DNA from 3 places in the Paenibacillus sp. AK002 genome. Region 1 is predicted to be linked to each of the others. Evidence: predicted binding sites of a transcription regulator. Region 1 holds the regulator's gene; each other region holds the start of a gene.
The links. The regulator NrdR, encoded in region 1, represses ribonucleotide reductase genes. The targets are predictions, from matches to a motif close to AACACNATATATNGTGTT.

Region 1 (4,253 bases):
CCGGCATCCGCCGTGGATTCTTCCGCATCGCTTACGGAAACGCAGGGAGCCATTCGTCAAGGGACACCGCGTCGTGAAGTTACCACGGCAGGCCAAGAGCAGCTTCAGCGAGCGGTATTCTCCCTTGAAATACCGAAGATCGGCGTCGTCATTCAAATTCTCCGCAGCCCGACGAAAGCGGATCTGGACGACTCCGGCAGCATCTCTCCATGGGAGGCGATGTGGCTGGGGATCGCGCTGTCGCTCGATGCGTTCGGAGCCGGGCTCGGCGCAGCGATGCTGGGTTTCTCGCCGCTAGGCACCGCAGCCGTGGTTTCCTTGTTCAGCGGGATATTTCTGGTGCTGGGCATGCGGGTCGGCCTCCGTTTTGCGGCCAAGGGCGGCATGCGTTTTATCTCGTATTTGCCTGCTTTTTTATTAGTTGTCATGGGTATAATGAAGCTGTTATGAGGTGAAGTCATGAATATCGGTTTAACCGGAGGAATTGCAACAGGCAAAAGCACCGTGTCCTCCATGTTGGCCATGAAGGGAGCGCTTCTCGTCGATGCGGATATCATCGCCCGGGAAGTGATGCTCCCGGGTCATCCGGTGCTGGGTAAAGTGACCGAACATTTTGGACAAGCGATCCTGTTTGAAGACGGTACGTTGAATCGAAAGAAGCTCGGGGAGATGATCTTCCATCATCCGGAGCAAAGAGCGGCTTTGAATGAGATTACGCATCCGGCAATCCGGCAGGAAATCCGGGAACGGACGGAGGCGTATGAACGGCAGTATCCCGACCGGCTGGTGGTAGCGGATATTCCATTGCTGCTGGAGGCAAGGGAAGCCTATCCTTATCTGAAGCAGATCGCTGTCGTCTATGTCCCGCGCGAGCTGCAGCTTGCGCGTTTGATGGAGCGGGACGCTCTTACCCGGGAAGCGGCAGAGGCGCGTCTTAGCAGCCAGATGGACATTGAGCAGAAGAAGCTTCGAGCGGATATCCTGATCGATAACAGCGGCACGTTGGCCGAAACGCAGCAGCAGGTGGACAACCTGTGGAACAGGTTGGTTCAGTTATGAAGTGGCTTCGTAAAAAAAGGGTGCTGCTCCTGCTGTTCGTTTCTTTTGTAGCGCTGCTGTTCCTAAGCTCCAATTGGATGACCCTGCTGTATCCGATCCATTATAAGGATGAGATCCGCAAACATGCCGCCTATTATGAGGTTGATCCGTTTCTGGTGGCCTCGATCATCCGGGTGGAAACGAATTTCAAGCCGGGCAAGGAATCCAAGAAGGGCGCGCTGGGCATTATGCAGCTGATGCCGGATACGGCGAACTGGGCGATGGAAATGGCCAAGCTCCCGTCGGTGAACCTGCTGAGCGTAAAGAATGAAGTGGATGCAAACATCCAGCTGGGCACCTGGTACATTCAGAATCTGCACAAAGAAATGGACGGCAATCCGATTGCCGCCATCGCCGCTTATAATGCGGGCCCGGGGAACGTCAAGAATTGGATCAACAAGGGCATGTGGGATGGAACCTATGAGAACGTGAAGAGTATACCCATCGGGGAAACCCGGCATTATGTACAGCGCGTGATTTATTATTATAATCAATATACGGATGTGTATAAGGGCGGCTTCTAAAGAAAAAAAGAGCGCTGGACAGGCTCTTACATCGAGCCCCCAACACTCCTTTTTTAAGGAAGAATCAATTATTGACCGGAGTATTGACCAGCCAATTGTTGCTCGGCCAGGGTTACAAGACGTTTTGTGATGTATCCCCCGATCGAACCGTTCTCATAGGAAGTCATGTTACCTTGGTATCCGTCTTGTGGAATGGAGATACCAAGTTCTTGAGCTACCTCGTATTTCAGTTGCTCAAGAGCAGCGTTTGCGCGAGGAACAACCAGGTTGTTGGAGTTGTTGTTGCTTTGTGCCATGTTAAGTTCACCTCCTTGGGTTGGTAAAAGTATTATGTCTCGGGTCTCGCATTTTCATAACATAAAAGACAAAAGTTTTGCTGGTAAATTTTTCTGCCGCCCATTAAGGGCGTATCACGCTGAATACAAAGGAAGTGAGACAACTTATGAAGTGTCCATATTGCAGTTATGCCGGAACGAAAGTGCTGGATTCCAGGCCAGCCAACGAGAACAAGTCCATCCGCCGCCGCAGGGAATGCGAGCAGTGCAGCAAGAGGTTCACAACCTTTGAAATGGTGGAGGAAACGCCGCTGATCGTCGTGAAAAAGGACGGAAGCCGCGAAGAGTTCAGCCGGGAGAAGGTGCTCCGCGGTTTGATAAGGGCATGCGAGAAGCGTCCGGTATCCGTGGACCAGCTGGATATGATCGTTTCGGATGTTGAGAAGGCGCTGCGCAATACGGCGGCAGCGGAAGTGGAGAGCCGCCAGATCGGGGAGCTTCTGATGGAACGGTTATATCCGGTCGACGAGGTGGCTTACGTTCGGTTTGCGTCCGTATACCGGCAATTCAAAGATATCAATATGTTCATGAAGGAACTGAAAAGCCTGCTGTCCAAGGATACGGACGTACAGGAGCTGTAAGAGCGCCACGGTTCTTTAAGCGACCCTGGTGCTCTTCCGGCGCTCTCATGGCGCCAAATTCTCATCATCGATAAGTGACATTATATAGAGAAGGAAAAAAGGCTCAGCGCGTTATCAAAAAATTCTGAAAAAGTGTTGACATGCCTGCTGATTTTTTATATGATATAGAAGTCGCTTACGGGGCCTTAGCTCAGCTGGGAGAGCGCATCGCTGGCAGCGATGAGGTCAGGGGTTCGATCCCCCTAGGCTCCATACGAAGAGGAACCCTTGAGAAATCAAGGGTTTTTTTGTTTTTAAATAACTTTTTAATACTTCCCAGAAAATTTAATTATAGCATGAGCGTAAAAAAAGGAAGTACAACGCATCGTTGATTGTTCTTACTTTATTGTATCGCCTGTAACAGAAGCAGGGGCGGCATGTGTTGCTCGATCGGCCTTAAATCCGGAAGTGAGCAGCAAGACCAAAAATCCACCGGCGACGCCCCGCAAAATCAAGGCGTTTGAGTGAGCTGCGTCCAGTCCGCCGAAGTACATTACTTCCCGTAGCCCTCCTGCCGCGAACCGCAGTGGCGTCCACGAATAGATCCAAGCTCGCGTCGTCTGCGACAAGAACTCCGGAGCCATGTTCAGCAGCGGCACGGAGAAGAACATCAGCAGTACGAGCAGCGGTATTGCCCGGAATCCGATCCAATTCAGCAAGGAAGATTGCAACAAGAAGAACGCCGATCCAGCCAACCATAAGAACAACCACGTCTCCCCCGCGTTCGCCAGCTCCATGCCGTACCACGACGAAGCCATCCATATGGTGAAGCACGTGGCGATGCCGACGATCGCAAGCCCCCCGATAGCTTGCAGCGCGCTGACTGTCCATCTTCTTGAACCCGCGGCGATCGCCTTCTGGCTAGCCAGGAGCAAGACGACTCCGGTCACCATGCTGCCGATCCATATAATCTGGGTCAACAAACCCGGCGCATTCCCCGACGCATTATTCACTCCCGTTGGATGCACGACTTCCTCCAGAACGTTCACCGGTGTCATTAAAGCTTTAGCCGTTTCAACCGGAATTTGCTCCGTTTGCTGTCCGATCTGTCCAAGCAGCTGCTGCAACAGTTCCCCATTGATCATTTTCATTGCTTGCCCCATTGTCTGTCTTACGACCATCGAGGCTTGGGTGTTCATACCCTCGTTGGAGATGATTTTCACATTAGGGTGAATCGGCGAGTGAGTTGCTAACGAGAGTAAACCGCTGCTCAGATCCGTCGGAATCACCATCGCTCCGTAATATTCGCGTTTATCCAGTCCTTCCCGAGCCTTTTCCTCGGAATCCACGACATGCCAGACAAACGGCATTGCCGGGCTCGACAGCAACTTTTCCCGGATCATTTCCCCTATCGCAAACGTTCCTCCGGTCGGCAGCTCCGCCGGCTGGTCAAGGATAACGAGGGCCACCGGGACCTCCTTTGGCTTTGATCCAAGCACCGATCCCATCATCGCTGCCCCGAATACGGTCAACACGATCAGGACGAGCACCATTCCCAGCCACATCATTTTTTGTGTCAGCATTTTCATGATCCACTACTCCTTGTTCTTTATAATGAACATATGGTTGATTATCAACGGCAATGTTCATTTGTGAAGGGCCACCATATAATATGGCTGCATCACACGGTCACTTCATGGCAATGAACAAAAATAGCGTTGCTGCAGCAACGCTTC
Region 2 (4,253 bases), 410 kb from region 1:
TCTCCGGAAGGCGAGGAGTCAATTCGCGCCCATTCAGAATGGCAGGGAAGTCTTCGGTAATCGAGCGGCCGGACAGCGAGATTCCGAGAAAAAACAATTCCTCCCGCTTCAGATCGCAGCTGAACTCCACCTTGAAGCAGACGCCCAGCCACTGCTCATAAGGCGTGGAACGGCCCCTGGGACGCGGTTCGGCATCCCGCTGCTGGAACAGATACACGCATTTGCCCTCTTCGCGGGAGGCATTCCAAATCTGGGCGAGCCGGCTGCTGCCGTAACCGATATTCTCCCGCTGAATGCGGCCTGGCCCCAAGATCGGCAGTACCGGGGCGTTCCCGTAATAGCGCGCCAGCAGCGGATCCTGCGCGGGTGCGTTGAGCTGGGTTTTGGCTTTGGCTTCTTCGGCCTTGGCGAGCCGTTCGTCGTATTTTTCCGGATCAAACACGAAGTTGAACGACAGCGTTTCGGCGGGAGCTCCGGTACGTTCCACGAACCCCCAGTAATAGGGGCGGTTGGTGAGCATTTTGTCGGCCTGCGGCGACAGTTTCACGGTGACATGCTCAGGCGATTTTTCGATGACGGTGCATTCGGTGGCTTCCAAATAGGCCATGAAGTGCTGCTGCACCTCCTGCGGCGTCATGGTCATATTAGGCTTCTTCCTCTCTGAGAGTTTCTTCGGCCGTGCTTTCCAGCTCGATGTCCTGCTTGATATGGTGAATGGAGTCGCCCAATGTGCTGATGCGCTGGCGGATTTCATCATCATTGCCGGACTCCAGCATGATTTTGTACAGGCTCTTCTCGATCGATTCCTTCTTCTCGAAGCGCTCCAAGATAACGTCCAGCCCGCCGATGACCATCTCAAACATGTTGATCTTCTCGTGCAGCAGGTTCAGGATATGCTCCTCGATGGTTCCCGAAGTCGACAGGTTGTAGATCTTCACGTCATTGGTTTGGCCGAGACGATGCACGCGTCCGATCCGCTGCTCGACCCGCATGGGGTTCCAGGGCAGGTCAAAGTTGATCATATGGTGGCAGAATTGCAGGTTGATGCCTTCGCCGCCGGCTTCCGTCGCGATCATGACCTGCGCCTTGCCGCGGAAAAGATCCATCATCCAGTCCTTCTTGCCGCGGTTCATGCCGCCCCGGTACGGGACGGAAATCAGCCCGTGATCGCGAAAATAATTGAGCAAGTATTCCTGCGTGGCCCGATATTCCGTGAAGACGATGACCTTCTCGTTCATTTGCTGAATGAGCTCGATGGCTTTTTCCGCCTTGGTGTTAGCTTTGATGGCCTTGATGAGATAGACCAGTTCCCAGATTTTATCGCGCAGCGGAGAGTCCTCCGGCAGCTTCTTGGACAGATTAACAAGGGTTACGAAGACGGCATCCCGGCTGCTGCATACTTCCCGCTGCAGGGTGACGAGCGACAGCATACTGCTTAAATTTCCCCCAGCTGCCTGATACTGATCTTTGACGAAGGACGTAACGCCGTCGTATAATGACTGTTCTTCAGGCGAAAGGCTGAGTCCCACGTTGCGGACGGACCGCTTCGTGAACTTCACTTCCCCCTCGCCCCGGCGGTTGCGGATCATGACCTTGGACAGCTCATCCTTGAGCTGGTCCTGGTTCTTCGGTCTTCGTTTATCCACGACAAAATTAGCGGCAAACTGTCCTTGGCCGCCAAGCTGGCCCGGTTTCAGCAGCGTGATGAGATTGAAGAGCTCGCTGAGATCGTTCTGCACCGGCGTGGCGGTGAGCAGGAGACAGTATTTTTTGCGCAGCTTTTGGATGAATTGATAATTGGATGTTTTCTTGTTCTTGAGCTTGTGCGCTTCATCGATGATGAGCATGTCGTATTCCTCGTTCAGCAGAAGCTCCTGATGCGGATCGCGCTTGGCCGTATCCATGGAGGCGACAACGATGTCATTGCCCCAGGAGTACGCTTTTTTCTGCGCGACCGCGGGAATGCCGAACTTGGAGTTCAGCTCGCGGACCCATTGCAGCACCAGGGAAGCAGGTACGAGAATCAGCACTTTGGATACCAGTCCGCGCACGATGTATTCTTTTAAAATAAGACCGGCTTCAATCGTCTTGCCAAGTCCCACCTCATCCGCCAGAATGGCTCTGCCCGACATCTCGAACAAAACGCGTCTTGCGGTATCGGTCTGATGGGGGAGTGGGGATAAACCGCCAAGGTGCTTGAGGCACTGCAGTTCTTCAAAGCTTGTAACGAGGCGCGATTTCTCGCCCTCAACGGCAAGCTGGGCCAGACGATAGTCACCCCAAGGACCTCCTTTGTCCAGTCGGCCAGAGAGATCGTCAAACCAAGAACGGTCGATCTGCAATGGAACGGGAAGGCGCGGGTCGAAAATCATGCCTGAGTCGGCAGATGGCTGTTGGTTCATGTCGATCTCCTCCTGTGATGAAAGATTCCGGGCCAGCGGTGTATATGTAGTATGGACGAAAAAAGAAGTCTTCATAACCTTGCACGGATTCGGGAGCCGCGGAATACCCTATAGAGCGCACGGCTGCTGGAATTGGATATTTTCATCCTTTTTTTTCATAGGGATCAGCGAAAAAGAGAGCGAGAGGAAGAAAGCGGAAGCTTGCGCGCGGGAGCTTGGAACTGTCGGCTTAATTTTCACATTATCGGCATAGTTAACCTATATATAGTGTAGTATAATGAATAAACAGCACTATATGTGGTGTATATAGTGGTTTTAGATGTTTGACCGGCTACATAACAGGTTATGTTGTTGGTGAGCACATACTTGGGAATCTTTTTAATTTTATATCTTATATAGGAGGTAGTTGCACTTGAGTACGATGCAGAATCAGCGGCTGGAAGGTTTAAGCGAGAAGATCTTTTTGGACCGGTATGCCTGGAAGGATGCGGACACCAACAACGCCAAGGTCGGCGACGTGGTGCTCGTGCTGACGAAGGATGATCCTAAATTTCCGACCAAGGAAGTTGGCGAAATCGTGAAACGCGAAGGCCGCAAGGTCACCGTAAAGACACGGAAGGGCGAGCTTGTGGAGTCGGATGTGGAGAAGCTGACGTTAACCATCGAGAAAACGCCGGAAGAAATGTGGGATCGACTCGCAGCCGCCATGTCATCGGTTGAGGCAACGCCGGAACTGCAGGAAGAGTGGCGCGGGAAGTTCCGCGAGATTCTGGATGATTGGAAGCTGGTGCCGGGCGGACGGATTGCGGCCGGAGCGGGTGCAAGCGATGAATTGACGCTGTTCAACTGTTACGTCATTCCTTCCCCGAAGGACAGCCGGGGCGGCATCATGGAAACCCTGAGCGAGATGACCGAGATTATGGCGCGCGGCGGCGGTGTCGGCATCAACTTGTCTTCCCTTCGTCCTCGGCGCGCGATCGTCAGAGGTGTGAACGGGTCCTCCAGCGGTGCGGTATCGTGGGGAGGATTGTTCAGTTATACGACAGGCCTGATCGAGCAGGGCGGAAGCCGCCGCGGGGCGCTCATGCTGATGATCAACGATTGGCACCCGGACGTGGAGGATTTCATTACGGTGAAGCAGACGATGGGACAAGTCACGAACGCGAACCTGTCGGTATGCGTCAGCAACGATTTCATGAAAGCCGTGAAGGAAGATCTGGACTGGGAGCTCGTGTTCCCGGACACCACCGATCCCGATTACGATGAGCTGTGGGACGGCGATTTGGATAAATGGAAGAAGGCCGGACGCAGCATCATTCCATATAAAACGGTTAAAGCACGCGAGGTATGGCACACCATTATCGAGTCCGCATGGAAATCGGCAGAGCCGGGCGTCGTCTTCATGGAATACTACAACCAGATGTCCAACAGCTGGTATTTCAACCCGATCATCTGTACCAACCCTTGCGGCGAGCAGGGACTTCCGGGCTGGGGCGTATGCAACCTGTCCGCGATGAACCTGTCGAAGTTCTACGATGAAGCGAATCATGACGTCGCATGGGATGAGCTGGCTACGACGACGCGTTACTCCGTGCGTTTCCTGGATAATGTCATCGACCGGACGCCTTACCATTTCGAAGAAAACGAATTAAACCAGAAAAAAGAGCGCCGCGTAGGCCTCGGAACGATGGGTCTGGCCGAGCTGATGATCAAGCTGAACATCCGTTACGGCAGCCCGGAATCGCTGGAGTTCCTGGATAAGCTGTATGGCTTCATCGCGCGCGAAGCGTATCTTGCATCCGCGGATATTGCCGAGGAGAAGGGCTCGTTCCAGGCATTCGATGCCGAACT
Region 3 (4,253 bases), 3.4 Mb from region 1:
GGGCTCCAGCGATGCGGCGCTGTTCTGGTTTTTGTATGCGGTCGAAAAGCTCGGAATGGACCCGATGGTGTTCATTCGGCGCCTGATCGCTGCCAGCAGCGAGGATATCGGGCTTGCCAATCCCCAAGCCATGGTGCAGGCGGTAAGCGCATTGGATGCGTACCGGAACAACGGCTGGCCGGAAGCCAAGCTGAACATCGCCCAGGCGATCCTGTTCGCCGTGGAGAGCCCGAAATCCGATGGCGTTGTATCCGCCATATCCCGCGCGATGTCCGCCATGGATGAAGTGAAATCGGCGGAGGTTCCGCTGCATCTGCGCGATGCGCATTACTCGGGGGCGGTGAAGCTGGGACATGTCGGCTACAAGTACCCGCACGATTATCCGGGCCATTACGTGAAACAGGAGTATTTGCCGAAGGAGATCTCCCGCCGAGTGTTCTATCAGGCCACGGAGCAGGGGAACGAAGCCAAGATCGCTCACAACCAGCGGCTGCGGCGCGAAGAATAAGGAACTTTAGCGAAAACGGTTCACGGCCGTTAGTTAAGTTAAATGGAGGAAATGAATGATGAAAACAGGGAAACAACGGTTTGTCATCCTGCTGCTGACCGCCGGCCTTATGCTGAGCGGCTGTTCGGGAAAAAGCGCCCAGGAGCAAGGCGTAAGTGGACAGGCAGCCGAGGCGGCGCATGAGCACGGACATCAGACGCAGCTGTCCAACGGGGATATCCAGGAGGCGACGGCTTCGATTGATGAGCTGCCGACCTTTTTGAAGAGCCAGACCAGCGAGCTCCAAACGATTTATGCTTTGTCCGCGCAGGTGAGTGATGTCCTGAAATACATTCCTTGTTATTGCGGCTGCGGGGAAAGTGCCGGTCATGAGAGCAACCTGAACTGTTTTATCGATGAGATTCAGGAGGACGGCACGGTGGTGTGGGACGATCACGGCACCCGCTGCGGGGTGTGTTTGGACATTGCCGTGGAATCTGCCAAAATGAGCAGCGAGGGCATGAGCTTAACGGATATCCGGACCGCGATCGACGAGAAATACAGCACCGGCTATGCCAAGCCGACGCCAACCCCGATGCCGCCTGTGGAAAGTTAAATTGTTATTGGTCAAACAAGAAGGTACCCGATGGTGATCCCAGGATCGCCCGAGGTGCCTTTTTTTGTAGGGCACTATCCCCTACGGGGTTAAGCGTAAGTGCAGCCCTATTCAATTTTAAAGACCGACCATCGTGATCTATATCACAGCATGAAACTATATATGGATGTAAATTGATAAAACAAAACTATATATAGTGTGTTAACGATATGGAGAAGAGGAGTTGTTCCTATTCATGAAGGTCATGAAGAGAGACGGATGCCTGGTGAAATTTGAGACAAGCCGGATCGTGGAGGCGGTGGATAAAGCGTTTATGGCGGTGGAGGGTGTTTCCCGCAAGGATGCTTCCTTGCGGATTGGAGATGAGGTTGCCCACGCCACTGCGGGGATGGAACAGGTTAGCGTGGAGGAGATACAAGATATCGTTGTGGAGCATTTGCAAAGCACGGGTTATCCCGAGGTAGCGGCTGCCTATCAACATTACAGGGAGGCCCGCGATCTGGAGCGGATGCGGCGGGGAGAGCTTTATAAGATCAGCAGGGATGTGATCGGGGTAACCGATTTGGACCTGCTGCGGGAGAACGCGAATCTGAACGGGGAATCCTTCAGCGGAAAAATGAGCCGGATCGGCTCCGAATACTCCAAATGGATGGCAAGCAAATTCATCCTCCCCACAGAGCTCACGAGAGCGGTGAGGGATGGGTATGTATACGTTCATGACCTGGACCAGTATGCGCTGGGAACGACGAACTGCATCTTCATCCCGTTCGGCCGGTTGCTGGCCAAGGGCTTCAATACCGGTAACGGATCGGTCAGGCCGCCGCAGAGCATCATGACCGCCATGGCGCTGGTAGCCATCATCTTTCAATCCCAGCAGAACAGCCAATTCGGCGGCGTGTCCGGCAGCAAAATCGATTGGGATCTCGCGCCGTATGTCGGCAAATCGTTTCGTCGGCATTTTCGCAAAGGGCTGGCCTACTTCGAAGAAGCGGGGCTGGGAGAGGATCGGCCGTATGAACGAGCTCTTGAGGATCACGATATATACATAGACAATGAGCAGCTGAAGGACATATACCCGCGAATCTATCATTACGCCTATAGCGAAACGGTGAATGAAGCAAAGCAGGCCGCGGAATCCTTGATCCATAATTTGAATACGATGAGCAGCCGGGCCGGCGGACAAATTCCTTTCACTTCGCTGAATTACGGCATGTGCACGTCAACCGAAGGAAGGCTGGTGTCCCACGCCCTGTTGGATGCCACGATGAAGGGGCTCGGCGGGGGAGAGACGCCAATATTTCCGCAGCATATTTTCCAGTGCAAGCAGGGGGTCAACCAGGCGAAAGGCGAGCCGAATTACGACCTGTTCCTGAAAGCCGTCGAGTGCTCCAGCCGCAGGCTCTATCCGAATTTCGTCAACGTGGACGCGTCGTTTAATCTCGTCTATTATAACCCGGGCGACCCGGACACGATTATTGCCACCATGGGCTGCAGGACCCGCACGATTTCGGACCGCTTTGGGCGAAACCGCCTGAGCGGCAAGGGCAACCTGTCCTTTAATACGATCAATTTGGTCCGGTTCGGGATTGAACATGGCATCGTCCAAGGGAAGCGGGAAGTGCCGGACCTGAACCGTTTTTATCAACAGCTGGATCATTACATGAGAATTGCGGTGGAGGGCTTGATTCACCGTTACGAGCTGCAGGCCGACCAACCGGCCAAAGCGTCCGATTTCATGATGCGGGAGGGCGTGTGGGAAGGCGGCGAGGCGCTGGCGCCGGAGGATAAGGTGCGCGAGCTGATCAAGCACGGCACCCTGGCGCTTGGATTTATCGGGCTGGCCGAATGCCTGAAGGCGTTGACCGGACGGCATCACGGCGAGGATGAGGACAGCCGCGGGCTGGGGATCGAGATCATCCGGCATATGCGCCGGTTTTGCGATGCAGCCGGTGAAAGGTATAACTTGAACATCACGCTGTTTGCCACGCCTGCAGAAGGGTTATCCGGGAAATTCACGAAGCTGGACCGGCAGACCTTCGGGGTGATCGAGGGTGTGACTGACCGCGAATATTACACGAACTCTTTTCATATACCCGTGTACTATCCGATGGCCGCCTACCGCAAGATCCGTTCCGAAGCTCCTTTCCATGAGCTGTGCAACGCCGGCGCGATTTCGTATGTGGAGCTGGACGGCAACGCAAGGCAGAATACGGCTGCTTTCCGGGATATCGTTCAGTTTGCCCTGCAGCAGAACATCGGATATTTCTCCGTTAACCATCCCGTCGACCGGTGCCCGGCATGCAACTACGAAGGCATTATCGGAAGTGCGTGCCCTGGATGCGGCGCCTTGGAGGCGGATGGAAACTTCCAGCGGCTGCGGCGGGTAACGGGATATTTAACGGGCAATTATACGGAGCGTTTCAATTCGGCCAAGCAGGCCGAGGTTCGGGATCGGGTGAAGCATTTGTGAATGTGTGCGGATACATCCCCGAGAGCATCAATGAAGGCCCCGGACTTCGTGCGGTTCTATTCGTGAGCGGCTGCCGCCATGCCTGCGCCGGATGTTTTAATACGGATTCCTGGGACTTTGAAGCGGGGAAGCCCTTTACCGAAGAAATGTCAGCGGCGATACTGCAGGATATCCTAGACAACCCTTTGCTGGATGGCGTGACCTTATGCGGTGGAGACCCCTTCTTCTCCCCGGAAGAATGTGCGGCATTCGTACGCAGGCTCAGGACCCTATGTCCCGCAAAAAACGTATGGGCCTACACGGGGTTCACCTTCGAAGCGCTGATGAGGCAGCCGAAGCTGCGCGAGTTGGCCCTGCTGTGCGATGTCATCGTTGACGGCAAATTCGAGTTGGAGCGCAGGGATGTCTCGCTTCCTTTCCGGGGCAGCTCGAATCAGCGTTTCATCGATGTAGCCGCCAGCATGGAGCAGGGAATTGCCGTGGAGTTTATTCTTCGCTAGCACGCAAAAAAAAGAGCACACGCTTTACGGAACATTCCGTATCAAGTGTGTGCTCTTCGCGTATCATTCAGCGGATTAATATGGAACTTTATCCGCCGTTTCGATCGTTCCCCCGCCAAGGCATTCGTCCCCTTGATAGAAGACGACGGCTTGTCCCGGCGTGATCGCTTTTTGCGGCTT

Region 2: a site for NrdR is predicted at 2,690-2,707, ahead of M1D70_RS22300 (adenosylcobalamin-dependent ribonucleoside-diphosphate reductase). Genes of this name have one in related genera too.
Region 3: a site for NrdR is predicted at 1,287-1,304, ahead of M1D70_RS07855 (anaerobic ribonucleoside triphosphate reductase). Genes of this name have one in related genera too.

The regions. Positions count from the first base shown of each region.
Region 1 covers NZ_CP096377.1:5,401,999-5,406,251, reverse strand. Annotated here, with positions in the region: gene M1D70_RS24045 (MntP/YtaF family protein) at 1-450, shown strand, start outside; gene coaE (dephospho-CoA kinase) at 460-1,059, shown strand; gene M1D70_RS24035 (lytic transglycosylase domain-containing protein) at 1,056-1,622, shown strand; gene M1D70_RS24030 (alpha/beta-type small acid-soluble spore protein) at 1,691-1,918, opposite strand; gene nrdR (transcriptional regulator NrdR) at 2,065-2,538, shown strand; tRNA gene M1D70_RS24020 (tRNA-Ala) at 2,718-2,790, shown strand; gene M1D70_RS24015 (YhgE/Pip domain-containing protein) at 2,916-4,106, opposite strand.
Region 2 covers NZ_CP096377.1:4,992,386-4,996,638, reverse strand. Annotated here, with positions in the region: gene M1D70_RS22310 (YqhG family protein) at 1-643, opposite strand, end outside; gene M1D70_RS22305 (DEAD/DEAH box helicase) at 645-2,402, opposite strand; gene M1D70_RS22300 (adenosylcobalamin-dependent ribonucleoside-diphosphate reductase) at 2,824-4,253, shown strand, end outside.
Region 3 covers NZ_CP096377.1:1,835,752-1,840,004, forward strand. Annotated here, with positions in the region: gene M1D70_RS07845 (replication-associated recombination protein A) at 1-508, shown strand, start outside; gene M1D70_RS07850 (PCYCGC domain-containing protein) at 564-1,103, shown strand; gene M1D70_RS07855 (anaerobic ribonucleoside triphosphate reductase) at 1,339-3,573, shown strand; gene nrdG (anaerobic ribonucleoside-triphosphate reductase activating protein) at 3,570-4,073, shown strand; gene mnmA (tRNA 2-thiouridine(34) synthase MnmA) at 4,149-4,253, opposite strand, start outside.